2 regions of the Mesorhizobium sp. M0991 genome follow, and region 1 is predicted to be linked to the other one. Evidence: predicted binding sites of a transcription regulator. Region 1 holds the regulator's gene; the other holds the start of a gene.
The links. Region 1 encodes PhoB, which activates phosphate uptake and scavenging genes when phosphate is short. Its sites were predicted from a motif close to TGTCATNNANCTGTCAT; they were not measured.

Region 1 (14,723 bases):
TCGGTCAGCTATGGCGCACTGTCGCGCAGCGACGGTTTCGTCGAGGTGACGGCCGATCTGACGGCAGCTTCCGCTGGCGAGCCTGCGCTGTCGCTGACATGGGCCGAAGTGATCGGAGCCAACGACAATCAACGTAGCGAGAAGCGTTTTGGCAGCGTCGCGCTTGAACGCGTCGTGCCCACTTCTTTGAATGGAACGGCGACACTTGAGATCACCGGGAACCGCCTCGAATACCGCCTTGTCGTTCCTCACGGCAATTTCGAGACGGATTGAACGAACGGCGGTCGGCGCGAGAAGGCTTGCTACGCATCGCCAACCTTAACCGACTGTTCACCATAAGGTCCGATCCTGTCCGAACGTGCCGATCCACCGGACATCGATTGAGTTTGGCACAATATGAAAGGAATGGGCCTTGACGGCTGCCGACTTGAACAGACTGGAACACGCCGCTCGCGTCTCGATGAGCGGTTTTCAGGATCCCGACGCGTCCGCAGCGCCCGCGCCTCGTGCATCGCCCCTCCGCTTCGCCGCCGTCGCGCTTATGGCCGCTATCGTCCTGACCGCCGCGTCCCAGCTGATCTGATCGAGCTCGCCAAGGTCCGCCGCCGGCTTCCGCTGCTCACGTCTGCTTGATCGCTCTGTCGTCACAGGAACTTTGAGGGATTTTGGCCGTTTCCATGGCGAGAGGGTCCCGCCATGGAGCACATTGCCGCCTTGCTGCTGGTTGTCGGCTGTTCGAATGCCATGACCGCGTGCCGTGAATTGCCGGCGCCGGTAAGCGTTTTCGAAACCACTGCCGAGTGCATGACCGCGCGCCCATTCGCGGTCATCGACCTGCAGGGCCAAGCCCAATATGTCGTCGCCAGATGCCTTGCCGTCGATCCTGCGCTCGAGGACGACTATGACAGCATCATCTGGAACGTGCGTCCCGACGGCACGCTCGATGCGTCCTTGGAGATTTCCGGGTTCGTGGTAGCATCGAACGGCGCACGCCCCGAAAAAGACTATCTTAATCAACAATGAAATCGTGCGGGCAAAGGCCGTACTTTCATGCTAAATGGCGGCTGGAGCTTATTAAAGTGAGGACAAAAGTGAGGATGACTCCATGCGGAAGATGATTATTGCCATGGTTGCCGTGGTTGCGGTCAGCGGCTGCACCACCACGGAAGAGAACGTGGGTATCGGCACTGTGGGCGGCGCGCTCATTGGCGGCGCTGTCGGCGGCGGCAAGGGCGCTTTGATCGGCGCCGGCGCTGGTGCGATTGGCGGTCTGCTCGTTCGCCGTCTGCAAAATGGCTACTGCCAGTACAGAGATCGTCACGGCCGGATCTACACAGCTCGCTGCAACTAGTTTCGAGCTCCAGGCGAACAGCAAACGCGGAGACGGGCCACCTGTCTCCGCGTTTGCCCTTTTAAGGCGCTGTTGCGACGCGGGTCATGAGGCGGCGTTTCAGGCCGGCAGCGGAACCTTGATTTCGACGTTCAAGCCATCTTCGCGAAAATCGCGCCTGATTGTGCCACGCAATTCGCGTGTGACATTGAGATCGATCAGTCTGGTGCCAAAACCGCTCTTTGCCGGTGTCTCGAGCTTCTTCTGACCGGCCTCACGCCAGTTGAGAGCCAATGTCCGGGCGCCGCCGCGGCCTTCGAGCGACCAGTCGACCTTCAGCGCACCGACTGAATTGCCGGCCTCGCCATGCTTCAGCGCATTCGTCGCCAGTTCATGAAAGACGAGGCCGAGTGCCTGCGTCGTCTTTTCGTCGAGAAGAACCTCCGGTCCCGACAACAGCCCTTCAGGAAGCTCGCTGCCGAACACCTGGCCAAGCTCGATGCGCAGCAGGTCGCCGAGATCGGCTTTCTGCCAGCGTGAGCGCGTCAACATGTCCTGGGAAGCCGCCATCGCCTGCAGCCGGGCCGAGAAAGACGTCGAGAATTCCTGGACGTCGGCGGTGTGCGATGCTGTCTGGCGCGCGATTGCCAGCACCCGCGTGATCGAGTTCTTGATGCGATGCTTCATCTCCTGCAGCATCAGGTCTTTTTCCAGCAGGCTCTTTTCGGTCGTTTCGTGAAGCAGCGAGACCGCCTCATAGGCCCGCTCCTGATAGCGGGCCACCAGCGCAATGGCGCCGGCAAGCAGCAGCCCGAACAATCCGAGCATCACCGGGATGGCGCGCGAGGAAGGTTGCGAGAAAGCACTTGTCGGCCTGAACAGGACGACCCACTGCCGGCCGGCGACCGTGATCTTGCGGGTGACCAGCAGCCTGTCGCCGAGGCTCGAAACAGGCGGCGTTTCCGACTGGAACAGCAGGTTGTCGCTGTCCACCGTGCCGTCATAGATCTCGGTGTTGACCGGCAGCAATGGTGCCCGGCTGAGCGCAGCCTGGAACAGGTCACGGGCGCGGAAGGCCGCATAAAGGAAGCCGGCAGTCGAGGATCTCGACGCGTTTACGGCGTCCGGCGCGGTTTCCACATTGAGCCGGACGAAGACGAGGAACCCGGCAAAGGTCTGCGCGGCACCCGTATCCTTGCCGAGCTGCACGAGCCCGCTGGCATGCTGCTGGTCGTCGGCCATCGCCTTTTCGATCGCCTCGCGCTGCACCGGCCCGGCAAACATGTCGTAGCCGATGCTGGATTTATTGGACGGATCCAGCGGTTCGAACAGCACGATGGGCGTACGCCACGGCAAGTTCGTGTCGGGATAGATCGGATGGCTTGCGCCGTGATCGTGCAGGATATCGCGCTCGACCGCCGCCTCGTTTCCCGTCTTCGCCAGGCGGAGGAAGCCGATGCCGCGCAGGCCAGCGAAATTATTGTCGATGTCGAGCGCTTTGAAGAAAGCCTTGAACTCGCCTTGCGAGATACCGCCATTGCGCGCGTCGAACAGCGCCCGGGTTGAGCGCAGCAGCGACAGGTCCAGGTCGATGCGGCTTTCAATCCGGTTAAGCGCGTCGTCGGCCGTCGCCTCGAATTTTATGCGGGCCGCCTCCTGGGTGGCAAAATAGGCAAAACCCGCCATCGTCAGGCTGATCAGCGCGACGGCGATAAAAGCGACGGTCGGAAAAAGCTTCTTCAATTGCTGATACGTCCCGTGGACGGTTCGGCATCTTTATGGGCAAGTCCCGACGCCAACACAATGGCGAGGCCAAAGCATGGTGACGGCTGGCATATTTTGGCGGCTTGTGATTAGCCGGCTAATTCTCATTCATGCGGCGATCTTCAGGGCGCCCGGCCCCGGAATGGCGCCGGGTGGGCACTTGCCGAGGATGATCATGCCGAGCACTTCGTCCTGGGTGACGTCGGTCGTGCGTGCCGTGCCGACAACCCGACCGTTCTTCATGACGCAGACACGGTCGGCAAGCTCGAACACGTCATGGATGTCGTGGCTGATCAGGAAGATGCCGATGCCGTCGGCCTTGAGCTGCCTGACCAGTTCGCCGACCTGTGCCGTCTCCTGCGGCCCGAGTGCCGCCGTCGGCTCGTCCATGATCAGGATGCGGGCGTTGAACAGGATGGCGCGGGCGATCGCAACCGACTGCCGCTGGCCCCCCGAGAGCTTTACCACCGGCTCCTTGAAGCGTTGGAAACGCGGATTAAGCCTACCCATCACCTTGCGCGCCTCAGCCTCCATGGCGACGTCGTCGAGCGTACCCCAGGCGGTCATCAACTCGCGGCCGAGAAACAGGTTGGCGGCCGCATCGACATTGTCGGCCAGCGCCAGCGTCTGGTAGATCGTCTCGATGCCGTACTTCTTGGCGTCGCGGGGGTTGGAGATCGAAGCCTCCTCGCCGTTGACGAAAATCTGGCCCGCATCGCGCTTGTAGGCGCCGGACAGGATTTTTATCAACGTCGATTTGCCGGCACCGTTATGGCCGAGCAAAGCCATCACCTCGCCCGGGAAAAGATCGACCGAGGCATCGTCGACGGCGCGAATGCCGCCGAAGGCGATCGAAATGTTGCGCATGTCGATCAGCGGCGTGGGAGCGGTCTTGTCTGCCATGCTTGTTCTTCCTCCCTATAGATCCTGCTTGAGCATGATCTTGTCCGAAAGCCGGTTTCCACCTTGCGGGATCATGCTCAGACCCGTTTGCGATAGACGGTATCGAGCCACACCGCGACCACCAGCACGGCGCCGACAACAATGCTCTGCAGCGGCGAATCGATGCCGAGTAGCACCATGCCGGATTGCAGCGACTGCATCAAAAGCGCGCCGAGCATGGCGCCGAGCACGGTGCCGGAGCCGCCGGCGAGCGACGTGCCGCCGATCACCGCCGCCGCGATAACCAGGAGCTCGTCCAGCGTGCCCAGCGCATTGGTCGACGAGTTCTGCCTGGCTGACGAGATCGCTGCGGCGATCGTCGCCAGCACGCCCATGATCATGAACACCTTCATAGTCACCCAGCGCGTGTTGATACCGGCAAGGTTGGCTGCTTCCGGATTGCCGCCGATGGCGAAGACATAGCGGCCGAAACGGGTACGCTTGGCGATGAAGGTCATGATCAGCCCTACGGCTACAGCCATCAGCACGGGTATGGCGATGCCATGGGCGATGAACAACCCGCCTTCGGGAACGGTTATATTGTTGGCCGCCGCATATCTGTTCACGATGCCGACCGGCCAAGGATAGGAATTGGCGAGCCATATGGCGCCCATGATGACAAGGCAAGTGACGGCCCCGAGGAACGTCTCGGCCCAGATCGGGCGTAACGGGAAGCGGAACCGCTTGCGCTGCACCCGCCCGTTGAGCAGCATGAACACAACCGCAAGGCATGCGACAATTCCGACGATCCAGCTCCATCGCGCGCCGATCGAACCCGCCGGTCCGCCGCCCATCAGCTGGAAAGTGGCATCAAGCGGCGCAATCGTCTGCCCACTGGCGACCCACCATGCGGCACCCCGCCAGACCAGAAGGCCGCCCAGCGTCACGATGAAGGCCGGCACCTCGAGATAAGCGATGATGTATCCCTGGAACGCTCCGATCAGAAGGCCAAGCGCCAGGCCGATGGCCAGCGCCACGATCCAGATCCAGGGGTTGCCTAATTGCAGACCGACCATTCGCACCAGGAAATGCACCTGCGCAAAGCCCATGACCACGCCGATCAGGCCTTCGGCGGAGCCGACCGACAGGTCGATATTGCGCATGACGATAACCAGCACCATTCCGGCGGCCATTATGGCCACGGCGGAAGTCTGCACCGACAGGTTCCAGAGATTGCGTGGCGTCAGGAAGGTCCGGCTGTCGAACTCGAACGGATTGACGCCGAGCCGTACGCTAGAAACGACATGCAGGCCGACCCAGATGACCAGCAGCGCGCCGACCATGCCGAGCATGCGCGTGTCGAGTTCGGTTGCCTTGAGAAATCGGGCAACGATGCCGAGCTCGGATTCCCGCGCCCGGTCTGCGGTCGAGCTGTCGACCGGCGTGTTGGAAGTCGTGTCGGTCATTATGTTTCTCCCGCCGGGTTGCCGTCTGCCGCGGATGCCGGAAGCAGCCTAGAAGTTATCCGCCGGAAGCGGAAAAACAACTCTTGTTGAAAAAACGCCGCGGCGAGCGGCCGCGGCGTTCGGACTTCTCGGAAACGTCGGGTCAGTTGCAGACCGCAACAGTGCCCGCCGCCACACCCGCGCAGACCTCTTCTTTCTTGATCCAGCCGGCATCGATGACGACGTTGAGGTTATCTTTGGTGATGGCGACCGGGGTCAGGAACAGGGATTTTACGGTGTTGCCGCCGGGCGTGGTGAAATCCTTCACGCCGGCAATGTCGGTCATCTGCTTGCCGTCGGCCAGTTGCGAGGCGATCTCGGCGGCGTTCTTGCCGAGCTCGCGCGCATCCTTCCACACCGACACGGTCTGCGTGCCGAGCGCGATGCGGTTCAGCGCGGCGTGGTCGCCGTCCTGGCCCGAAACCGGAACAGATCCGGCCAGCCCTTGCGCCGTCAATGCGGCGACGACGCCGCCGGCAGTACCGTCATTGGCCGCGACCACTGCATCGACCTTGTTGTCGTTCGCGGTCAGGAACTGTTCCATGTTCTTCTGGGCGTTGGCCGGCAGCCAGCCGTCGGTATAGGCCTCGCCGACATTCTTGATCTTGCCGCTGTCTATTGCGTCCTTCAGTACTTCCATCGAACCGGCAAACAGGAAATCGGCATTCGGATCGGCGCCCGAGCCCTTGATGAAGACGTAGTTGCCTTCCGGTTTCACCTTGAACACTTCGCGGGCCTGCATGCGGCCGACTTCCTTGTTGTCGAAGGTCAGGTAGAAGACGTCCTTGTTCTCGATCAGCCGGTCGTAGCCGACAACCGGAATACCTTCGTCCAGCGCCTTTTGCACGGCCGGCCCGATGGCCGAGGCGTCCTGCGCCAGGATGATCAGTGCGTTGGCGCCCTGCGAGATCAGGCTCTCGACGTCGGTGAGCTGCTTGCCGGGGTTGGACTGTGCGTCGGCGGAAATATACTTGTCGCCGGCGGCCTCGATGGCCGCCTTCATTGCGGCCTCGTCGGTCTTCCAGCGCTCTTCCTGGAAGTTCGACCAGGAAACGCCGATGACCTTGTCTTTAGCCTGCGCCACCGACGCCAGCGCCAGCGTCATGGCGACACCCGCCAGAATGGCGGTCGTGAATTTCTTCATCATATCCTCCCTGCGCCGCGTACGGCGTGACCATTGGCCCAAAGACCAGCTTAGAGGCCCCTAATTTTTTCGAGCCTCGAAAAAATACTGGCCCGATCTCCGGCTGCTGTCAACATCGATTCTGATGGATTTTGATGAGTCTGAGAGTTTTTTCGAGCGTCGGAATAAACGATGACAGCGCCACCTGCATCTGACACTATTTGCCTGCATCCGACACTATTTGTCGGACATTACCGACGGCTTCCGGTTCATGAGCGGCCGCGGCAACCGGGAGGAAAGCAAAACGATGTCGGTCGGAATCCGCCATGACGATTTGCGCCGGCGCAACCGGGCGATGGTGATCTCGGCAGTCCGCCGGGTTGGCCAGCCATCGCGTACGGAGATCGCCGCAGCCACCGGCCTCAGCCATTCGACCATATCGGCGATCTCCTCCGACCTGATACGGGAAGGCATCCTCGCCGAGAGCAAGGCAAGCGAGCCCGTTTCGTTGAAACGCGGTCGTCCGCAGGTCGGCCTCGCCCTCAACCCGGAAGCGGCGGCGGTGCTGACCGTGGTGTTGTCGCTCAATTTCCTGTCGGCCGCCATCATCGACTATGCGGGACACGTCGTAGCCGAGGAACAGCGCCGGCTGGACACGCTGACCATGCCGCGCGACGAGCTGATCCGCGAATGCATGGCCGTCGTCCGGCGCCGGCTGGAGGATCCAGACCTTGACGTCCGCAGTGTCGCCCGCATCGCCCTGGCGATTCAGGGCATTACCGACTCCCCTGCACGCGCCATGCTGTGGTCGCCGATCACGCCGCAGACGGACATCGCCTTTGCCGATATGCTGGAAGATCAATTCGGCATCCCGGCCACGGTGGAGAACGACTGCAATATGATGGCGGTGGCTTTGCGCTGGCGCGATCCGGATCGCTATCGCGACGACTTCATCGCCATCCTGCTTTCGCACGGCATCGGCATGGGGCTGGTGTTGAAGGGCGAGCTGTTCACCGGCACGCATTCCTCCGGCGGCGAGTTTGGCCACATGATCCATCGTCCGGGCGGCGCGCTCTGCCGATGCGGGCGGCGCGGCTGCATCGAGGCCTATGCCGGCAACTACGCCATCTGGCGCAACGCCAGGCAGATGAGCGAAGACAGCGAACCCATCGCCGACGTCAGCGACGCCGACATGCGCGCGCTGGCGGCCCGGGCGCGCGAGAAGGATGGGCCGGAACGCGAGGCCTACCGCAAGGCCGGCGAGGCGCTGGGTTTCGGTCTCGGCTCGCTGTTCGCGCTGATCGATCCGGCACCGGTCGCGATGGTCGGCGCCAGTGCCGCCGCCTTCGATCTGATCGAGCCGGCCTTGCGCCAGGCCATCGCCCAGACCGCCGGCGGCCAGCATTCGGGTTCGATCTCCTTCGATACCGAGCCGAACGAATTGCCGCTGATCCGCGAAGGCTGTGCGATGCGGGCGTTAAGCTTCGTCGACCAGGAGATTTTCGCGCCGGGCGCGCAAATGAGGCCCCGCGTCAGAAAGAACGTGGCCTGACCCGGCGGATCAATCTTCCCTGATCGCGTAGCCGGCACCGCGGATGGTGCGGATGACATCAGGCATGCGGCCGTTGTTGACGGCTTTGCGCAGCCGGCCGACATGCACGTCGACGGTGCGTTCGTCGATATAGATCGTCTCGCCCCAGACATTATCGAGCAACTGGCTGCGCGAGAAGACGCGGCCCGGATGCCGCATCATGAACTCGAGCAACCGGAATTCGGTCGGCCCGAGCCTGATTTCGCTCTTCTTGCGATAGACCCTGTGCGATTCGCGATCGAGCACGATGTCGCCGACCTTCAGCACGCTTGACAACACTTCCGGCTTGGCGCGCCGCAGCAGCGCCTTGACCCTGGCCATGAATTCCGGTGTCGAAAATGGTTTGACCAGATAGTCGTCGGCGCCGGTCGAAAGACCGCGCACCCGGTCGCTCTCCTCGCCGCGCGCGGTCAGCATGATGATCGGCAGCCGCTCGGTTTCGGGGCGCACCCGCAACCGGCGGCAGAGCTCGATGCCGGAAACCGCTGGTATCATCCAGTCGAGCACCAGAAGATCGGGCACATTCTCCTGCAAACGGATCTCGGCTTCGTCGCCGCGTGTCACCACCTCGACCTGGTAGCCTTCGGATTCGAGATTGTAGCGGAGCAGCACACCCAACGGCTCCTCGTCCTCCACCACCATTATGCGTGGTGCGATCATCGGCTGGGCACCCCCATTATGTCACCGGCGCGGACATTGTCGTTTCGTCCTGCTTCGGACGATTGACCGGCAATTGCTCGCCGGTCAGCACATAATACGCATTTTCGGCGATGTTGGTGACATGGTCGCCGATCCGCTCCAGATTCTTGGCGCAGAACAGCAGATGCGTGCAAGCGGTGATGTTGCGCGGATCTTCCATCATGTAGGTCAACAGCTCGCGGAACACGGACGTGTATTTGACGTCGATGCGCTCGTCTGCGGCACGCAGCTTGGCCAACGCGGCCGCATCGCCTGCGGCATATTCCTCAATGACGCCCTGCACCTGGATGAGCACCAGCTGCGCCATCGCGTCGATGGAATGCGACAGGTCGCGCGGCGTGACGCTGAGGCCGACCGCACTCACACGCTTGGCGATGTTCTTGGCAAGGTCGCCGATGCGTTCGAGGTCGCCGGCCATACGGATCGCTCCGACGACATGGCGAAGATCGTGGGCCATCGGCTGGCGTTTGGCGATCAGGGTGATGGCGCGATCGTCCAGTTCGCGTTGACGCGCATCCATGATGGCGTCGTCGGAAACGACGCGTTGCGCCAGCACGTTGTCGGAATTCAACAGGGCCTTGGTCGCCCCGCCGACCATCGAACCGGCGAGGTCGGCCATGTCGCGGATCAGCTTGCTGATCTGCTCGAGATCCTCGTCGAAAGAAGCGACTGTGTGTTCGCCCATGGTCCTGTCCTCATATGCATGATCGGAACGGCTCAGCCGAAGCGGCCGGTGATGTAGTCCTGCGTGCGCTTCTCGCGGGGCGACGTGAAGATCTTCTCGGTCCGGTCGAACTCGACCAGCTCACCCAGATACATGAAGGCGGTCTGGCGCGACACGCGCGCCGCCTGCTGCATGTTGTGAGTGACGATGACGATCGTGTAGTCGGCTTGCAATTCGTCGATCAGTTCCTCGATCTTGGCCGTCGACAACGGGTCGAGCGCCGAAGCCGGTTCGTCGAGCAGAATGACTTCCGGCTTCACGGCCACGGTGCGGGCGATACAGAGCCGCTGCTGCTGGCCGCCGGACAGGCTCAAGCCACTGGCGTTGAGCTTGTCCTTGACCTCGCTCCACAGCGCGGCGCGCTTCAACGCCTGTTCGACGCGGCCGTCCATCTCGGACTTGCCGAGATTCTCGTAGAGCCTGACGCCGAAGGCGATGTTCTCGTAGATCGACATCGGGAACGGCGTCGGCTTCTGGAACACCATGCCGATCTTGGTGCGCAGCAGATTGAGATCCTGCGACCGGTCGAGAATATTCTTGCCGTCGAGCAGCACCTGGCCCTCGGCTGTCTGTTTCGGGTAGAGCTCATAGATGCGGTTGAACACACGCAGCAGCGTCGATTTCCCGCAGCCCGAAGGCCCAATGAAGGCCGTGACACTGCGCTCGGGCAGCGACAGGCTAATGTCCTTCAGCGCCTTGCTCTGGCCGTAGTAGAAGTTGAGGTTCTTGACCTCGATCTTCGTCTTCTCGGCGACCGTTTCGGTCATCGTCATGTCCGGGGACAACATCTGTGTCATCTGTCCTCTCTGCGTCCGGTAAGGCTGCGGGCGAGGATGCTCAAGCCCAGAACCGTCAGGGTGATTATGAGTGCGCCGGTCCACGCCAGCTGCTGCCATTCCTCGTAAGGGCTGAGAGCGAACTGGAAGATGGTCACCGGCAGGCTGGCCATCGGCGCGTTGATATTGCTGCTCCAGAACTGGTTGTTGAGCGCGGTGAAGAGCAGCGGCGCCGTCTCGCCGGAAATGCGTGCTATCGCCAGCAATATACCGGTGACGATGCCGGACAATGCGGCGCGATAGGCGACCGAACGGATCACCACCCAGCGCGGCGCGCCGATCGCGGCACCGGCTTCACGCAACGCGTTCGGTACCAGGTTGAGCATGTCTTCAGTGGTGCGCACGACCACCGGAATGACCAGGATGGCAAGCGCCACGGCGCCGGCAATGGCCGAGAAATGTCCCATTGGCCGCACCATCAGCTCATAGACGAACAAGCCGATGATGATCGACGGCGCCGACAACAGGATGTCGTTGATGAAGCGGACGACGGTGGTGATGCGCGAAAAGCGTCCATACTCGGCCATGTAGGTTCCCGCCAGCACGCCGATCGGCGTGCCGACGACAACGGCGATGATCGTCATCAGCAGGCTGCCCGCGATGGCATTGAGCAGGCCGCCGGCCTCGCCGGGTGGTGGCGTCATCTCGGTGAAGACCGCGAGCGAAAGCCCGGCCGTACCCTTATAGACCAGCGCGCCGAGGATGAGCGCCAGCCAGGCAAGCCCGATGCCGGCGGCGACGACGCAAAGCGCCATCATCACCGAATTCCTGGCTTTGCGGCGGCTGTGGAGCGATGAGGATGTCGACATCGGTCAGGCTCCCGTACGGGCGTCGATCCGCATCAGCATATAGCGGGCGGCGGCAAGGATCAGGAAGGTGATGACGAACAGGATCAGGCCGAGCGAAACCAGCGAGGAGGTGTAGAGGTCGCCGTCGGCCTCCGTGAATTCATTGGCGATGGTCGCCGAGATCGTCGTGCCCGGCGCGAACAGAGAGGCACTGATGCGGTGCGCGTTGCCGATGACGAAGGTCACCGCCATGGTCTCGCCGAGCGCCCGGCCGAGGCCAAGCATGACGCCGCCCATGATGCCGATGCGGGTATAGGGAATGACCACGCGCCGGGTCACTTCCCAAGTCGTGCAACCGATGCCGTAGGCCGATTCCTTGAGCACCGCCGGCACTGTATCGAAGACGTCCTTGGTGATCGAGGTGATGAAGGGCAACACCATGATGGCGAGGATCAGCGCCGAGGTCAGAAGGCCGATGCCGTAAGGAGGGCCGGCAAAAAGGCTGGATAGTCCCGGCACGCCGTGGAAGATGTTGATGATGAAGGGCTGTATCGTCGTCTGCAGGAACGGCGCGAACACGAACAGGCCCCAGATACCATAGATGATCGACGGAATGCCGGCCAATAGCTCGACCGCTATGCCGATCGGGCGCCTGAGCGGGCGCGGGCAGAGCTCGGTGAGAAACACGGCAATGCCGATGCCGATCGGAACCGCGATCAGGATGGCGATGGCCGCCGTTACCAGGGTGCCGTAGATCGGCGCCAGTGCGCCAAATTTTTCCGTGACCGGATTCCAGCTCTCAGTCGTCAGGAAAGAAAAACCGAAGGACGACAGCGCCTGCCATGAGCCGGCAAACAGCGAGATCGCGACACCGCCGAGGATGACCAGCACCAGAATTGCGGAAGCGCGGGTGAGTCCGCGGAATATGGCATCTGTGAGCGCGAAGCGCCGGACCGTAGCTTCCCTCGCCCGGGCTGCTGCAGATGATGGCATGGCATCGGAAGCGATGGTCATTGGGTCCTCGCGATTGAAGGCAACAGGGAGGGCGCCGTCGACGCCCTCCCTGAAGGACATTACATAGCCGAGTAGAGCGGCTTGCCGTCGCTGCCGACGACTTCCTTGGCCCACATGGCCTTGACGCTCTCGACCACCTTGTCGGGCATCGGAACGTAGTCCAGCTCGCCGGCCATCTCGTCGCCCTTGTCATATGCCCAGGCGAAGAATTTAAGGGCTTCGGCGGTGGTCGCGGCGTCGTCCGGCTTCTTGTACAGGAGTATCCACGTCGCCGCCGTCATCGGCCAGGACTCGGCGCCCGGCTCGTTGGCGAGGATGACGCCATAGCCCGGCTGCGAGCTCCAGTCGGCATTGGCCGCTGCCGCCGAGAACGCCGCCGCGGCAGGCTCGACCTTCTTGCCGTCCTTGTTGATCATGTCGGTGTGGGTGAGCTTGTTCTGCTTGGCATAGGCGTATTCGACATAGCCGATCGCGCCGCCGGTCTGGGAGACGTTGTTGGCAACGCCCTCATTGCCCTTGGCGCCGATGCCAACGGGCCATTCCACGGCCTTGTCGACGCCGACCTTTTCTTTCCAGTCCGCGCTGACGTCGCCGAGGTAGTATGTGAAGTTGAACGTCGTGCCCGAACCATCGGAACGGTGAACGACCGCTATCGCTTGCGAAGGCAGCTTGACGTCGGGATTGAGCTTCTTGATCGCCTCGTCATCCCAGCTCGTGATCTTGCCGAGGAAGATGTCGGCCAGCGTCGGGCCGTCGAGAACCAACTCGCCCGGCTTGATGCCTTCGAGGTTGACGACGGGAACGATGCCGCCCATCACCATCGGGAACTGAGCCAGTCCGGACGCTTCAAGCTCTTCGCCTTTGAGCGGCGCATCCGAAGCGCCGAAGGTGACGGTCTTGGCCTTGATCTGCTTGATGCCGCCGCCGGAACCGATCGACTGGTAGTTAAGGCCAACGCCTGTGTCTTTCTTGTAGGTGTCGGCCCACTTCGCATAGATCGGGTAGGGGAAGGTGGCGCCGGCGCCGGAGATGTCCGCGGCGAGCGCGGCGGACAGGGTGAGGGTGGTCGTCGCCGCAGCCATTGCAATCGCAACGGCCGCCGAGCGGATGAAATGTCTCATGTGGCCTGCTCCTGTTCGGAATATGGTCTCTCGGCGCCATTCCTCCGGCGCCCGCTGAGGCCAATAGCCCCCGATTATTACAGTCGCATGACAGTTTCATGTCGCTCCGGTAACGTCGTCCAGCCGGGTTAAGAAGGAGCGGCCGCGGCCTTTGTCGGCATGGGCCGCGGTTTGCCGCTGGAATCAGCAGCTTGCGTGAATTCCGGCCGGCATCGTCTGCTCGGCGATCGCAGCAACCGGCTTTAAAAGAAAAAAACCGGACGGGAGCGCGTTGCATGCAGCCAGAACGTGTCATGGCCGAGCCATCGCCGAAACAGGTCCGTTGGGGTAAATCTGACCCTGTTTCTTGCCGGCGGTCGCTGCTCCCGCCCGTAACTGGAGGAGCGGAACTTCGAATATCCCATTGTCGCCACTGAGCGCGGCTTTGGTATGGTGCGATCGCACCATGGCTTTACGCTGGAAGCGTTGACGAATCGAGCAGGGCTTCGACTGGAAGTGCGACGACTTCTACTTCACCCTATCTACTCCCTCCGCACTATTCCGCCGGTTGTCGGTTAGGCCGAAGCAGCGTTATAAGCTTGCAGGGGTGTTGCTGATGTTTCGACGGATTCTGCCTGTCTTCCTGTGCCTGGCGCTGCCTCTGGGAAGCGGCTGCGCGCGCAGCTATGACGGCACTGTGATCATTCCCAAGCCGCTCGATGTTCGCCGGTTCTGGGACCGGCCTTCGCCGCAGGCGCAAACCGAACAGTCGCAGTTGGAGACCGACGTCTTTCCAGTGGCGCCGCAAACGCCGAAAAGGCCGGCGGTGCGCAGGAGCGCAGCTTCCGTTGCAGCGCCACGGAGGAGGGTCGCCAACAATCCGCCCATGCTGTCATCGCAGCCGGCGAAGCCGCTCACCTGCAGGAATGTCAGCGAGCCCGGCAAACGGGCCCGCATGGTCTGCGAATAACCAGCCGATATCGGTCGATGCGCACGGCTCCAGGCCTTGAAGCGGCTATTCGGCCAGCCGTTCGCCGTTTCGCCCGCCTAGGTCAGTCCGCCGGGAAAAAGGCCGGGCCGACCACTCTCACTGGCCGCGCTCCGATCGCCCTTTCGATCGACTGATGCTGGGCAGCCCCTTGCACCTCGGCAGCCGGCGTTTTGGCCCCTGAGGGAGCGGCACCGGCGGCTTCGATCCCGGACTCAGGAATTTCCGCGACGACATCAAAATCCGGCTTTGCCGTCGGCAACGGAATGATGGCGTTGGTCATGTTGGCCGGTGTCACGGTTCGTGCCCTGAGTTCGGCGACGCGCCGGTAATAGCGCTTGACGTCACAGGCCTTGAAGTTCGCGTCGTCGCGGTACCG
Region 2 (14,723 bases), on a different contig from region 1:
GACGCCGCCGGCGAGCAGGAATGTGGCCCGGATGCCAATCAGCGGCGGCAGCGCGCCGCCGAGCAGCGGACCGACCAGGGCACCGGCCGTGATTCCGGCCGACAGCACGCCCAGCGCCCAGCCCGAGCGATCCTTCGGCGTCTGCATGGCAACCAGGATGGTCGAGCCCGAAGAATAGCCGCCGGCAAAGCCGATCAGCAGGCGCAAGAACACCAATTGCCAGACAGTCTGCACCATGCCGGTCAGCGACATGCACAGCGCCATGCCGAAACTGGCGCGCACCAGCATCAGTTTGCGGCCGTAGCGGTCGCCTAGCCGGCCCCATAGGGGTGCCACCAGCGCGGCAGCAAGGAAGGTGGCGCCGTAGGCGATGCCCGACCACTGCACGATCGCCGCATGGCCCTCGGCGCCCAACTGCTCGACGTAGAGCGGCAGGAAGGGCAACAGCAGCGTCATCGCTGCGAGCGTGCTGAACGAGCCGGCCAAACACACGGCGAGATTGCGACGCCAGTGGACGTTATGCGTGCCTTGCGTGGCGAGGGTGGCGTCTTGCGGCATGTCCTGTCCTGTCCGGCCAGCTTGCATGAAAACTTGCTGCGGATACCATTTTGGGATACCAAGCTGGTATCTGTCATGAACGCAAGCCTCGTCGCTGTCAATGCGGGCCTCTCCAACATGATCGACAAAGGCCGGCGTGATCGGCCAACGCTGGCCAGTGACCCGATTGCCGGAACAAATGACCTGAACGGAACGCCAATGTCGCAGATGCAGAACGTCGAAAAGCAGCTTCGCGAAATGATCCTCGGGCTCGAGATCGGTCCCGGCGAGCGGCTGACAGAGCGCTGGATCGAAAGCCGCTTCGGTGCCTCGCGCACGCCGGTCAGGGCGGCCTTGCTGCGGCTCGAGACCGAAGGCCTGATTTGCCGCGACGGCCGCGGCTGGACGGTCTCGCCTATCAATCTCGCCGAACTCGAGCAGATCGCCGTCTATCGCGAGGCGGTCGAGGTCGCGGCGCTCAGGCTGACTTGTGCCTTGCAGGACAGGAGCGCCGTCGAAATCATCGAGGCGATGCTCGATTCCTGCGACGACCAAACCCCGCGCGAGGAATGGCATCGCGTCGGCATGGATTTTCATATCGAGTTGGCACGCCTGTCAGGCAACGAGTTCCTGTTCAGAGCGGTTCGCGACGCGATGACGCGCCTGTCGCGCGCCCGCTGGCTCGAGGTTCGCGACGAGGCAGCGCTCAGCCGCGCCTGGGCCGAACACCATGCCATTCTGTCGGCGGTGCGGGCCGGCGACGCCGATGGGGCCGCCCGCCTGGTTTCAGCCCATATCGTCGGCAGCCGCGACCGGCTGGTGACGTCGCTGCGCAACGACCGGCGCGGCCTGCGCGCCAGGGGATTTGCCGTCGTCGCTTGAGTGCGGATCGGCGGCCATTGATCACGAAAAAGGCAGATGAGCGAAGAAAGCTACTTTCGGTCTCGCTTCGCAAATGCCGATGGCGTAAGAGCGGCGATGGAAAACAACCGATTTGACACACCCGTGACCGTCAAGGGCGCGGCGGGAAGCAACCAGCTCTTGCGTACAGCCCGCGAGGCTTCCGACTACCTCCTCAACAATTGGCCCGGCAAGCGCAGCCCCAAGCACCGCGAAGCGCTGCAGGCCTGTCATGATGCGCTGGCCGGCGACAAGCCGGCCATGAACGCAAGACGGGCCTTCATTGCCGCCGCCCGTGAAGTGAACGTCTTCGTCAGCGACAAGGCGCCGGCCTGAGGCATAGCGGGGACTTGACCGAGACCCGGGCCACCTGACAGGCCTGATATCATCACTCGGCCGTTTCGGTGTTGGTCTGGGGCTCGCTTTCGCCCTCGGGCTTCGAGCGCTCCTTGGCCGCGACCTTGGCAGCCTGCTTTTCCGCCTTCTTGGCAGCCTTCTGCCGGTCGCGTTCCTTGCGTTCCTGACCGTAGTTCGGTGCTCGTGCCATATCGTTTCCTTTCATTGTGCTTGGCCTTTGCCTAGGAGCATTGGACCGCAAACACAACACCGCAAGGCACGATCGGCTCCATATCTCGGCGCTGTCCGGAGAGCCCGACTTTTCAGGCGCCGTCCCGGTCGAGGACGAGATCGGCCGGCCCGAACCGGTCCTTTGCCGTGAATTGCTGGTGCCAGTAGGGATAGAGCACGGGCGGCCTGCTGACCACGTCGAGCCGTGTGCGCTCCTCATCGGCAAGCACAAGGCTTGCAGCGGCGATATTGTCTTTGAAATGCGCTTCGGTTCGTCCGCCGATCACCAGCGAACTGACAGCGGGCCGGCCGAGCAGCCAGGCAAGCGCCACCTGCGCCGCCGACACGCCGTGGTTATTGCCGATATCGATCAGCGCGTCGACGATCCGCCACAGCCGGTCCTCGTCGCGGATCGGCGGTTCCGACCAGCCGCTGAGCTGGCGGGCGGTCGGCTGGTCACGGTGGTATTTGCCGGACAGCAACCCGCCGGCAAGCGGGCTCCAGACCAGCACGCCGAGCCCCTGGTCGACCGAGATCGGCAACAATTCATACTCGGCCTCGCGCGCTTCCAGCGTGTAATGGATCTGCTGGGTGACGAAGCGCGGCTGGTGATGACGGTCGCTGATCCCCAGCCCCTTCATAACTTGCCAGCCGGAATAATTGGAGCAGCCGACATAACGGACCTTGCCCTGCGCGACCAGCGTGTCGAGCGCGGCGATGGTTTCCTCAAGCGGTGTCAGGCCATCCCACTCGTGCAGGAAATAGATGTCGATGACATCGGTCCTGAGGCGCTTCAGGCTCCCCTCGCATTCGCGGATCAGATGGTAGCGCGACAAGCCTTCATCGTTGGGGCCCTTGCCGATCCGCATGCGCGCCTTGGACGCGATCAGCACGTCGCCCTTGCGCTTGCCTCCGAGCGCCTCGCCGATGATCTCTTCCGACACCCCGTTCGAATAGACGTTGGCGGTGTCGATGACATTGACGCCGGCATCGATGCAAAGGTCGATCATCCGGCGCGCCTCGTCGAGGTCGGTCTTGCCGACCGCCGAAAACGCGCCGCCGCCGCCGAACGTCATGGTGCCCATGGTCAGCGTCGAAACCTTCAGCCCGGAACGGCCGAGAGTGCGGTATTCCATGTCGTATCCTCACGATTTATCGGGAAAGGGCGTTGCAAACGACAGCCCTCAATGAACCGGGTATTTGTAGGATAATTCGTTCCGCTTGTCGCCCGTTCCGCATGGCAAGCTCGATCACATCTTCCGGATTGAACGCACAGCCAGCGCAGTAGTGGCTGCAATAAAACCGTCATTGCCGGCCTATACTAACATCGGTCCAGCGCTTCGATTTCCGGCCGCCGGGCCGGGCGGCAGAGCGCCTGACAGCGGCCGGCAAGGCCTGTAAGCGGAGCAGCGCAAATGACCGAGATAAAACAGAATTCCCCGGCCAGGGACTGGCTGGAAGCGGAACTCGCCGACACGCTCGATGAAGACTATGAGCTGGAAATCTCGGAGCCGGCGCTGTCGATGGAGATCGCCAAGATCTACAAGAATGCGCATCCGCCATCGATCGACCGCCTGCAGTATTTTCGCGATCTCATCACGCTGCAATCCGAATTGATCAAGCTACAATCCTGGGTCGCCTATCACAAGAAGAAGCTCGTCGTGGTCTTCGAGGGCCGCGACTCGGCGGGCAAGGGTGGTGTTATCAAGCGCATCACCCAGAGGCTTAATCCGCGCATCTGCCGCGTCGCAGCACTTCCGGCGCCGACCGAGCGCGAGAAGTCGCAATGGTATTTCCAGCGCTACGTTCCGCATCTGCCGGCCGGCGGCGAGATCGTGCTGTTCGACCGCTCCTGGTACAACCGCTCGGGCGTCGAGCGGGTAATGGGCTTTGCCCAGCCGGATCAGGTCGAGGAGTTCTTCCGCGACGTTCCGGATTTCGAACGCATGCTGGTCCGCTCAGGCATTACGCTTGTCAAATACTGGTTTTCGATCACCGACGAGGAGCAGCAGATGCGCTTTTTGATGCGCATCCATGACCCGATGAAGCAATGGAAACTATCACCGATGGACCTCCAGTCGCGCGTGCGCTGGGAGCAGTACACCAAGGCCAAGGAAGAGACCTTCGCCCGCACCAATATCCCGGAAGCCCCGTGGTTCATCGTCGAGGGCAACGACAAGAAGCGGGCACGGCTGAACTGCATTGACCATCTCCTCAAGCAAATGCCCTATGAGGAGGTGCCGCACGAGGAGATCACACTGCCGGAGCGCGTCTTCAATCCCGAATACGAGCGCCAGGTACTGCCGCGCGAACTGTATGTGCCGGAGAAGTACTGAGGCAGGGCTCCCTTCTCCCCGTCACCATACGGGGAGAAGGTGCCGGCAGGCGGATGAGGGGCGGCGCCAACCTCGACAATTGAACCCGCTCAAATCACTTCGTGGACTAAACTTATTCTGACGTCATATTGCCCTCGGGGGTATTGTCCGGCAGCGTAATCTTTGATCGCTTGCGCCGCCCCTCATTGCCCTGCCGGGCATTTCTCCCCGTATAGTGACGGGGAGAAAGGGGCCTGCACCAAAGGTTTCGCCAATAGCGCAGACAAAAACGCCCACGCTACTTCCTAATCGCGCTCGATGATGACGTGCGTGGCCTTCGGCGTCGCGACCTGCTCGCTGCAGCGATAGCCGAGCTTGGGCATGTCGATGCCGGCAAAAAGGCTCTCGCCGGCGCCTAGCAGGACCGGTGAGATCGCCAGATGCATTTCGTCGATGAGCTTTTCCTGGAGATATTGCCGGATCGTGGCGACGCCGCCGCCGAGCCGTACATCCTTGCCGTCAGCCACTGCTTTCGCCTTCTCCAGCGCCGAATGGATGCCGTCGGTGACGAAATGGAAAGTCGTGCCACCTTCCATGACGATGGGCTCACGCGCATGGTGCGTCAGCACGAAGACCGGCACGTGGTAGGGTGGGTTGTCACCCCACCAGCCTTTCCAGCTGTCATCCGGCCATTCGCCGCGGATCGGCCCGAACATGTTGCGGCCCAGGATCCATGCGCCGACATTTTCGAAGCTGCGCGCCGCGAACGCCTCGTCCGTGTCCGTGGTCCCGCCATCCTTGCCGAGGACCATCTTGCGGAAGGTGCGGGTGCCGAACATCCATTCGTGCAGGGCCTCCCCGCCAATACCCAGCGGATTCTTCAGGTCTTGGTCGGGACCGGCGCCGAAGCCGTCGATCGACAGGGTGAAAGCCTTGACGCGAAGTTTGGACATGAGAGCCTCCATAACTAGTTGCATTTTGCAATCGGTTATTGGGTAGCTTATCTGATTGCAAATTGCAAGCGGTATTTACGGCCGCCTCTGTGAGTTGACGATGGATAGCATCGTGGGACGACAGCCGCCGGGACGAAACCAGCCTCTCGTCAGCCACGGTCGCCGCTACTCGCTCTCGGCCCGGCGACAAGCTCACGTTTCAACAACGTCAGCATGGTTCTGGCAAGTTGATCGGGAGCCTCGCAATTGGCTGAGACACGATAGTAGCGGCTTGCATCAAAGCCTAACCCAACCGCCAGCAAATCAACTCTGCCGGTTGTCTCGAGCTGCCGAACCACATGAATGAGATGATCGTCGAGATAGCGCGGGCCGTTTGCTAAAAGTGTGGCATCGTCGACCGGCGCGCCGTCAGACACGACAAGCAGTATTTTACGGGATTCAGGACGTTCCAGCAGCCGCCCGGCCGCCCACTCGATGGCTTCGCCATCGACATTCTCTTTGGGCAGGTCGGGTCGCAGCATCGGCTTGAGGGCATGGCCTATACTGCTCTGGCGCTTGTCGCCAGCCTCCCTGTAGATGATATGAAGCAGGTCGTTCAGTCTTCCCGGATTGGCGGGCCGGCCATCTTCATTCCAGATGCGTCTTGATTCTCCGCCGCGCCAATTGCGCGTTGTGAAGCCCAGGAGTTCGACCTTGGGGCCGAGCGTGCGCAGGAATTCCTGAACAATGTCGGCGGATGCAGCCGCGTACAGAATTTTCTGGCCGCGCATCGAGCCGGATTGATCGAAGAGGATAGAAACGACCATGTCATCGAGGTCTGATTCCGAGAGGCTGTTTCGGACCTCTGCCGCTATATCCGCCGCCAGGATATGGTTGTTCGTCTTCCACCCGGCGAGACCGCTTTCCAGCTCGATCCATGCGGCGTCGAGCGCGGATTTTTGCTTGTCCGAAATTCGACCAATAGCGCTGGACAGCTTGGAACTCGGCACAGTCCAGTCATAAAGCGTGACGTACGCGTGATACCCAAGCGTATCCGTGTCGCCGCGTGGTTTAGGGCCAAACACCGTTTTGAAATGCTTGCCCAGCCCCCACAACAACGTCTGCTACCCCTTCAGCATTTCAGCCACTTCCGGCGCGAAATAGGTCAGGATGCCGTCGCAGCCGGCGCGCTTGAAGGCGAGCAGCGATTCCAGCATCGCCTTTTCGCCGTCGATCCAGCCATTGGCGGCGGCGGCCTTGATCATCGAATATTCGCCCGAGACCTGATAGGCGAAGGTCGGCATCTGCAACTCGTCCTTCAGCCGCCGGATGATGTCGAGATAGGGCAGGCCGGGCTTGACCATCAGCATGTCGGCGCCCTCGGCGAGATCCTGCTCGGCCTCGCGCACCGCTTCGTCGGAATTGGCGTGGTCGATGTAATAGGTCTTCTTGTCGCCCTTGAGCAGGCCGGCGGTGCCGACCGCCTCACGATAGGGGCCGTAAAAAGCGGATGCGAACTTGGTCGCATAGGACATGATCGCTACATCCTGAAACCCATTGGCGTCGAGCGCATCGCGGATGGCACCGATCCGACCGTCCATCATGTCCGACGGGGCAATGATGTCGGCCCCCGCCGCCGCCTGAATGACGGCCGCCGCCGTCACCTGCTCTACCGTTTCATCATTGACGATAATGCCCTCGCGCAAGATGCCGTCATGGCCATGCGAGGTGAACGGGTCAAGCGCGGCGTCGGTGATGATGCCGATCTCCGGGACTGCGTGCTTGATGGCGCGGGTGGCACGGTTGATGATGTTTTCCGGATCGAGGATGTGCGAACCGGTCTGATCGCGCAGGCCGAGCTCCACATTGGGGAAAGTGGCGATCGCCGGAATGCCAAGCTTAGCCGCGCGCTCAGCCTCCTTGACAACGAGGTCGAGCGACAGGCGGAACACGCCGGGCATGGCGGCGATCGGTTCGCGCACTTGTCTGCCGTCGACGACGAAGATCGGCCAGATCAGATCGTCGACCGAGAGCCGGTTCTCCTGGACAAGGCGGCGCGACCAATCGGCCTTGCGCATGCGCCGCAGCCGCCGGCTGCCGGTGATCTCGTCGACGCTGCGCGCGCCGGCAGGCTTTGCAGGGGTGAATTTGTTCATCGCAAAAACTCCGGATCGGCGGCTTTTACCACGAGCCTTCCCCGCTGACCAATGCGACACGATTGTGCCAGTGCTGGTTCAAAACCTTACTCTGGCGCGCCGTTGCCGGACAACACCTGCGCCGCGCCCCGCATGGCGACGCGGAATGCCTCGTCGAAGCTGACGCCGCGCACTTGCCATTTGTAGCTCTTGCCCTTCATGGCAAGCCGCCAATCGGCGATCCAGCCCAGTTCCTTGTCGCTCCAGACGATGCTGCCGGCGAGCGCCTGATCGGCACCGGCTTTTCGGGCAAGCTGGTCCAATGTCGCCATGTCGGCATGGCTGAGGCTTCGGTCGTCCAGCTTTGAGGCGGAGAGCAGCGACGCTGCCGGAAATACAATCCGCATGACCAGTGGACCGGTGGCATTGGCAAAGGATTCGCGCATCGCCGCTCCGCGCTGATCGTCCGCGGTCAGCGCGAAATGTCTCGCGCCTTGCTCCGCGCTGAGGAAAATTGCCAAGCGTGGCCGCTCGCCAAGCCATGGTTTGCTGCCAAGCCCGGCAAGCACGGGATCTATGACTTCGGGCTTATAAAGGCAGGTGAGATCGTGCGGTCGGTCGTGGGTGCCCTGTTCGTCATGGACCGGAATGCCTTCGAGACGATCATGATAGCGGAATTCGGCAACGAAGCTCCCGGCCTTGTCGCGCAACGCCGCCATATCAGGTCTTTTCGGCAGCCGCTGATCGCCGGAGACGCGAACCAGCACCGCATCGAGGCAGGCCTTGAAGCCGATCTGGCGGTTCTCTTCGCCCTGGCCGGTGACGATGGTCTGCGATCGGTAGAGCTCGTCGACGGTTGCGGCCGACACGGGAGAAGTGATCGCGCCGATCAGGCCGACCACCGCAACAGCAAGGCGCGGCAACCAAGACAAGGGTTCAACCTCCGGTTCAAAGAACCAGCTTTAGCACCGGCTGCTGCCAACGGCCAAGCAGCGGGATTGGCCGCCCGCCATTGACGCGGCCATGCGCCACGCTTTAGCACTTCACTCCCGGCGGGGCGCGGGGGAGGGAGTCTCTGGCGATGGATTTTGGCGGAGGCGACGAGATTCGCTTCGAAAGATTGGGCAGGGCCGGCATCGTCACGCTGACGCGGCCGCAGGCGCTCAATGCCGTAACCCACCGCATGGTCAAGGCGCTGGATAAGGCGCTGCGCAGTTGGGAACGCGACGACGGCGTCGATGTTGTCGTCGTCAAGGCCGAAGGCAGGGCGTTTTCCGCAGGCGGCGACATCCTCCACATCTACGAGGCCGGCCGGGCAGGAAAGCCGCCGGTCGAGTTCTTCGCCGACGAATACCGGCTGAACGCCCGCATCGCCCGTTTCAAGAAACCCTATGTCGCGCTGATCGACGGCATCGTCATGGGCGGCGGCGTCGGCATCTCCTTCCATGGCTCGCAGCGGGTGCTGACCGAGAACGCCCAGTTTGCCATGCCCGAAGTCGGCATCGGCTTTTTCCCGGATGTCGGCGCCAGCCATCTGTTGCCGGATCTCGGCGGCAGCTTCGGCATGTATCTGGCGCTGACCGGCAACCGCATCCGCTATGGCAATGCTTTGTGGTCGGGCCTCGCCACCCATACGATCAAGGCGGAGGACCAGGCCGGCTTTCTCGACCGTCTGGCGGAAAGCGGCGACCCGGAATCAGTGCTGCGCGGTTGCTTCATCCCGGCCAGGCGCGAGACCGACAGGCCGACACTGGAGGCCATCGCCCGGCATTTCGCGCAGCCGTCGCTGGCCGATATCGTCGCCAGTCTGGAGCGGGCAGCCACTGCCGACGAGTTCGCGGCAAAGACGCTGGCCACCATCCGCACCCGTTCACCGACCAGCCTGCATGTCGCCTGGCGCCAGATCAGCGCCGGGCAGACGTTGTCGATGGACGAGTGCATGAAAATGGAGTTCCGTATCCTCAACCGCATGCTTGCCGGGCACGACTTCTATGAAGGTATCCGCGCCGCCATCATCGACAAGGGCTCGACGCCGCAATGGCGGCCGGCAGGCATCGATGACGTCAGCGCCGCCGACGTCGACGCCTATTTCGCACCGCTCGGCGAACGGGAACTGAAGCTGTGAGCGAGGTCGCCTCGAGACGCGTGGTGCTGCAGCCCTCGACGGTCGAGGTCATCTTCGCCTGGTTCCAGCGCGTCATCGCCGGCTACTGCCTGCTGTTCGGCATCTTGTACTGGATCCGGCTGATCGGCTTTTACCCCGGCCCGTTGTGGCGCTTCGACCTGATGCCGGTGCACTGGCAGGTGGCGGCGGTGGTGCTGGCGGTGTTTTTTCCATTCGCTGCCGCCGGCCTCTGGATGCTGGCGTCCTGGGGGCCGGTGATCTGGTTCATCTGCGCGGTGACCGAGAGCGTCATGTATGCCGGCTTCCCCGAGCTGTTCGGCCACCGGCTGCTGATCGTCGCCTCGCACCTTGCGGTGGCGCTGCTCTACATCGTGTTCCGCGTGGTGATCTGGATCCAGAAACGGCAAGCCCGGCGATAGCAATTCCGGCCAGGATCGTTGGCTAAATCTTTAGGTTAATTATCCTTGCTCGGGTGACCGTCCGTTAAGCCTCTTTCGAAACCCTTTACCGGTAAGCTCTTGTTAGCCTTGGCGTTTAAGTCGAATTTTATGAGTATTCGATAGTGTCGCGATCAAGGTGAAGAACAAAAAATCACCGGGCGACAAACGAGAGGCAAAGACAATGATCAATTCGCGTCCGGCGGCGAAGACCGCCAACGTATCCGATGACCGCCGCGAGGCGATCCGTTCGCTGTACATGGAATCGCTGCAGCTGGTCGAGCGGCTGCATCGCCGTCTGCTTGATGTGATCAAGGACGAATTCGACCGCAACGGCCGCTCCGACATCAACGCCATCCAGGCGCTGCTCCTGTTCAACATTGGCAATTCGGAGCTGACCGCCGGCGAACTGCGCTCGCGCGGCTATTATCTCGGCTCGAATGTCTCCTACAATCTGAAGAAGCTGGTCGATCTCGGCTTCATCAACCACCAGCGCTCGCGCATCGACCGCCGTTCCGTGCGGGTTTCGCTGACACCGAAGGGCAATGAGGTGGCGGAAGTCGTCGCCGGCCTTTACGAGCGCCATGTCGGCTCGATCGAGCAGGTCGGCGGTATCAACACCGAAGAGTTCAAGCAGATGAACCGCGCCCTGCAGCGGTTGGATCGGTTCTGGAACGATACGATTGCCTATCGGATGTAGTCGCATCCGCCGCAGCAAGATCTGAAGCTGGACCACGGAAGCGCTGCCGCGGAGCAGACCAAAGGCCGGTGCCGAAAAGCACCGGTCTTTCCGTTTCGTCAGGCCTGCCGATCCAAATTCGAGCAACAGCCACGTTGCCGCCATATTCCAATGGAACCGAAGATGCGGGTGATGCTGGGGCCAAAGCCGTGCATTTGTCCTGTGCCCAAGTCACTTCCCATGTGTTTTTACACCGAAGTGATGCGGACCATGGTTGGCTAATTGTTAAGAAGCCAACCCTAGAGTGCGGGCGAGACCGCCCGGTGAGTGGAATTGTAGCAAGAATGTCTGGAACGTCCATGAGAACCAGCCGCCGTTTCTTCCTTTCAGGGGCCTCCGCGCTCGCAGCCGCTATGGTCGCCGGCCGAGCCAGTGCGCAGGATGTGATCGGGGATATCCTGAAATCCTCGGCCCGCGGCAATTGGGACGACCAGTTCGACGCGCGCCCCAGCCAGGGCGGCAAGGTGGCCTCGACGCTGCCGATCTTCAGCCTGCAGACCGTTTCGTTTACCGAACAGGCGGTCGCGCAATACCAGAACATCGTCGCCCAGGGCGGCTGGGAGCCGGTTCCCGACACCAAGAAATTGCAGCTCGGCGTCGATGATCCCGACGTGGTCCCGCTGCGCAAACGCCTGATGATTGCGGGCGATCTGGCGCAGAGCGCCGGCATTTCGACAGCCTTCGATTCCTATGTCGACTCCGCGGTCAAGCGCTTTCAGGCGCGCCATGGCCTGCCCGCCGACGGGACGCTGGGCCAATATTCTTATGCGGCGATGAATGTTTCGGCGCCAATTCGTCTCGGCCAGTTGCAGACCAATCTGCAGCGGCTGCGCGAGCGCGCCGGCACGCTTGGCAACCGTTACGTGCTGGTTGACATTCCAGGCGCCCAGATCGAGGCGGTCGAGAACGATCGCGTCGTGCTGCGCCATACCGCGATCGTCGGCAAGATCGACCGCCAGACGCCGATCGTCAATTCCAAGATCAACGAGATCATCGTCAATCCCTACTGGAACGCGCCGGTCTCAATCGTGCGCAAGGACATCATTCCGCTGATGCGGAAGGACCCCAACTATCTCAAGGACAGCCACATCCGTCTGTTCGCGCCGGATGGCAGCGAGGTTGATCCGCTGACCGTCGACTGGTCGACCGACGACGCCGAGAAGTACCGCTTCCGCCAGGATCCGGGTGCTGGCAACGCGATGGCCTCGGTCAAGATCAATTTCCCCAGCCCGGACGGCGTCTACATGCACGACACGCCGCAGCAGAGCCTGTTTGGCAAGATGATGCGCTTCGATTCCTCGGGCTGCGTGCGCGTCCAGAATGTGCGCGATCTCGTCACCTGGATCCTGCGCGACACGCCGGGCTGGAATCGCCAGCATTTCGAGGCGGCCATCAAGAGCGGCGAAAACGTCCCGGTGCAGGTCACCAATCCGGTGGCGGTCTATTTCCTCTACATCTCGGCCTGGTCGACGGGGCCGGGCGTGGTGCAGTTCCGCGACGACATTTACGGCCTCGACGGGGCCAACGAGCTGCAGATCACATCCGCGCTCTAAGCAGCTGAGTTCATTTGCAAAAAGGCCGCCGGAAGGGCGGCCTTTTTATTGTCGCCGTCGTTCCCTGAGCTTTGCGCATGATTCCGAAAATCGGTTTTCGCCACGGATCATATGCAAACCATGCGGGGCTGTTCAGGAGATCACGCGAAGCCCTGCTGCCGGCCGGCAGGCGAAGAAATAATGTGCTTTCAGGGGGGCTGCCGCAATCCGGCCAGCAAATTTCGCGCTGCAAACGTGGCGGGCCGAAAGCAACTGTGTTAATGGCGCGACAGACCCCGAACCTTGAGGATTTCAGCCCATGGCAACAGCAGCGGCAGTGTCGAACAAATTCGAATCCTTCTTCGAAACCACGCTTGCCGATGCCGACCCCGAGATTTTCGGCGCGATCCGCAACGAACTCGGCCGCCAGCGCCACGAGATCGAGCTGATTGCCTCGGAAAACATCGTCTCGCGCGCCGTGCTCGAGGCGCAAGGGTCGATCATGACCAACAAATATGCCGAGGGCTATCCGGGCAAGCGCTACTATGGCGGCTGCCAATTCGTCGATGTCGCCGAGGAACTGGCCATCGAACGCGCGAAAAAGCTGTTCGGCTGCAACTTCGCCAACGTCCAGCCGAATTCCGGCAGCCAGATGAACCAGGCGGTGTTCCTGGCGCTGCTGCAGCCCGGCGACACCTTCATGGGCCTCGACCTCAATTCCGGCGGGCACCTGACGCATGGCTCGCCGGTCAATATGAGCGGCAAATGGTTCAAGGTTGTCTCCTATGGCGTGCGCAGGGAAGATCATCTGCTCGACATGGACGCGATCGAGAAGACCGCCCATGAGACCAGGCCAAAGCTGATCCTGGCTGGCGGCACCGCCTATTCACGCGTCTGGGACTGGAAGCGTTTTCGCGAGATCGCCGATTCGATCGGTGCCTATCTGATGGTCGATATGGCCCACATCGCCGGCCTGGTCGCCGGCGGCATGCATCCTTCGCCGCTGCCGCATGCCCACGTGGTCACCACCACGACGCACAAATCGCTGCGCGGCCCGCGCGGCGGCATGATCCTTTGCAACGACGAGGATATTGCCAAAAAGATGAATTCGGCCGTCTTCCCCGGCCTGCAGGGTGGACCGCTGATGCATGTCATCGCCGCCAAGGCGGTGGCTCTGGGCGAGGCGCTGAAGCCGAGCTTCAAGATCTATGCCGAGAGCGTCGTCGCCAATGCCAAGGCGCTGGCCTCCAGTCTGCAGGAGACCGGTCTCGACATCGTCTCCGGCGGCACCGACAACCATCTGATGCTGGTCGACCTGCGCCCCAAGAACGCCACCGGCAAGCGCGCCGAGGCTGCCCTTGGCCGCGCCAACATCACCTGCAACAAGAACGGCATCCCCTTCGACCCGGAAAAGCCTTTCGTCACCTCCGGCGTTCGGCTCGGCACGCCGGCCGGCACCACGCGCGGCTTCGGCCAGGCCGAGTTCCGCGAGATCGGCAAGCTGATCGCCGAAGTGCTGGATGGACTGAAAGTCGCCAATTCCGACGAGGGCAATGCGGCCGTCGAGGCAGCCGTGAAGACCAAGGTGGCGGCATTGACGGATCGTTTTCCGCTTTACCCCTATCTTGGCTGACGCAGGGCGTCGTTCCCCAACTGTGACGGCGCCGATCAACTGGGCACGGCGGCATCTCGGAGAGGCTTGATGATGATGCGAATTTTCCGTTTCGCCAGCGTTGGCGCCTTGCTCACCTTAGCCATCTCGCAGCAGTCCGACGCCGCCTTGGCGCAGACCGAGCCGACGCCAGCAGCACCCAAGACAGAGACCTTCGGCAGGTGGTCCACCACGGTGGACGAGGTCAACACCGGTGAGGATGTGCGCAAGACCTGTGCCGCCTCGACGGTCTTTTTCGACGCTAACGGGACCAGCGGCACCCTTACGCTGGCCATCTCGAATGGCGACGTGCTGCCGCCCGAGGGCTATCCGAGCCTCATCATCGCCGTGAAAAACAGTGACTTGCCCAAGGGTGACAACATCCCGGCCGTGTTCCGCGACGTCAACGACAAGATCAAGGCTGGTTTTCATCTTATCGCCGACGGACAGTGGATGATGAACAACAAGCCCGAGACCACGCTTGCCATACTGCGTGCCATGCGCCGTACCAGCGCCCTCGATGTCAGCTTGGCCGACAAGCCGGTCGCGACCATATCGATGGACGGCTTCACCAAGGCCTATCGCTATCTCGGCACGTCCTGCGGCTTCCCGACCGGCGACGTCGCTCCCTGATTGGCGTATTGCCGTCCAACTGATTGCCGCTCTCGCAATTTTCCTCGTGCCTCGCTATCTCTGAGGCGCGATCGGTCATCGGCCATACTTTGCCATCGTGGCAAAAACCTCTAAGCCTTTCGCTCCACGAGAATCGCGAACCGAAGGCTCTCCATGCGCTGTCCCTACTGCCAGTCCGAAGATACGCAGGTGAAGGATTCGCGCCCCGCCGAAGACGGCG

Region 2: a site for PhoB is predicted at 3,297-3,313, ahead of ppk2 (polyphosphate kinase 2). Genes of this name have one in related genera too.

The regions. Positions count from the first base shown of each region.
Region 1 covers NZ_JAMYNE010000006.1:219,655-234,377, forward strand. Annotated here, with positions in the region: gene NKH70_RS12130 (sensor histidine kinase) at 1-273, shown strand, start outside; gene NKH70_RS12135 (hypothetical protein) at 413-583, shown strand; gene NKH70_RS12140 (hypothetical protein) at 697-1,023, shown strand; gene NKH70_RS12145 (YMGG-like glycine zipper-containing protein) at 1,106-1,351, shown strand; gene NKH70_RS12150 (CHASE domain-containing protein) at 1,451-3,073, opposite strand; gene NKH70_RS12155 (ATP-binding cassette domain-containing protein) at 3,203-3,997, opposite strand; gene NKH70_RS12160 (sugar ABC transporter permease) at 4,075-5,442, opposite strand; gene xylF (D-xylose ABC transporter substrate-binding protein) at 5,585-6,625, opposite strand; gene NKH70_RS12170 (ROK family protein) at 6,912-8,156, shown strand; gene phoB (phosphate regulon transcriptional regulator PhoB) at 8,166-8,855, opposite strand; gene phoU (phosphate signaling complex protein PhoU) at 8,872-9,579, opposite strand; gene pstB (phosphate ABC transporter ATP-binding protein PstB) at 9,612-10,415, opposite strand; gene pstA (phosphate ABC transporter permease PstA) at 10,412-11,263, opposite strand; gene pstC (phosphate ABC transporter permease subunit PstC) at 11,267-12,256, opposite strand; gene pstS (phosphate ABC transporter substrate-binding protein PstS) at 12,316-13,377, opposite strand; gene NKH70_RS12205 (hypothetical protein) at 13,973-14,326, shown strand; gene NKH70_RS12210 (DUF2865 domain-containing protein) at 14,409-14,723, opposite strand, start outside.
Region 2 covers NZ_JAMYNE010000013.1:1,340-16,062, forward strand. Annotated here, with positions in the region: gene NKH70_RS19330 (multidrug efflux MFS transporter) at 1-558, opposite strand, end outside; gene NKH70_RS19335 (GntR family transcriptional regulator) at 757-1,419, shown strand; gene NKH70_RS19340 (DUF982 domain-containing protein) at 1,516-1,773, shown strand; gene NKH70_RS19345 (hypothetical protein) at 1,826-1,984, opposite strand; gene NKH70_RS19350 (aldo/keto reductase) at 2,097-3,140, opposite strand; gene ppk2 (polyphosphate kinase 2) at 3,420-4,340, shown strand; gene NKH70_RS19360 (dihydrofolate reductase family protein) at 4,625-5,272, opposite strand; gene NKH70_RS19365 (cobaltochelatase CobT-related protein) at 5,422-6,366, opposite strand; gene hemB (porphobilinogen synthase) at 6,376-7,407, opposite strand; gene NKH70_RS19375 (DUF8605 domain-containing protein) at 7,494-8,318, opposite strand; gene NKH70_RS19380 (enoyl-CoA hydratase/isomerase family protein) at 8,468-9,511, shown strand; gene NKH70_RS19385 (DUF6163 family protein) at 9,508-9,930, shown strand; gene ldtR (transcriptional regulator LdtR) at 10,133-10,648, shown strand; gene NKH70_RS19395 (L,D-transpeptidase family protein) at 10,987-12,240, shown strand; gene glyA (serine hydroxymethyltransferase) at 12,539-13,852, shown strand; gene NKH70_RS19405 (hypothetical protein) at 13,922-14,503, shown strand; gene nrdR (transcriptional regulator NrdR) at 14,657-14,723, shown strand, end outside.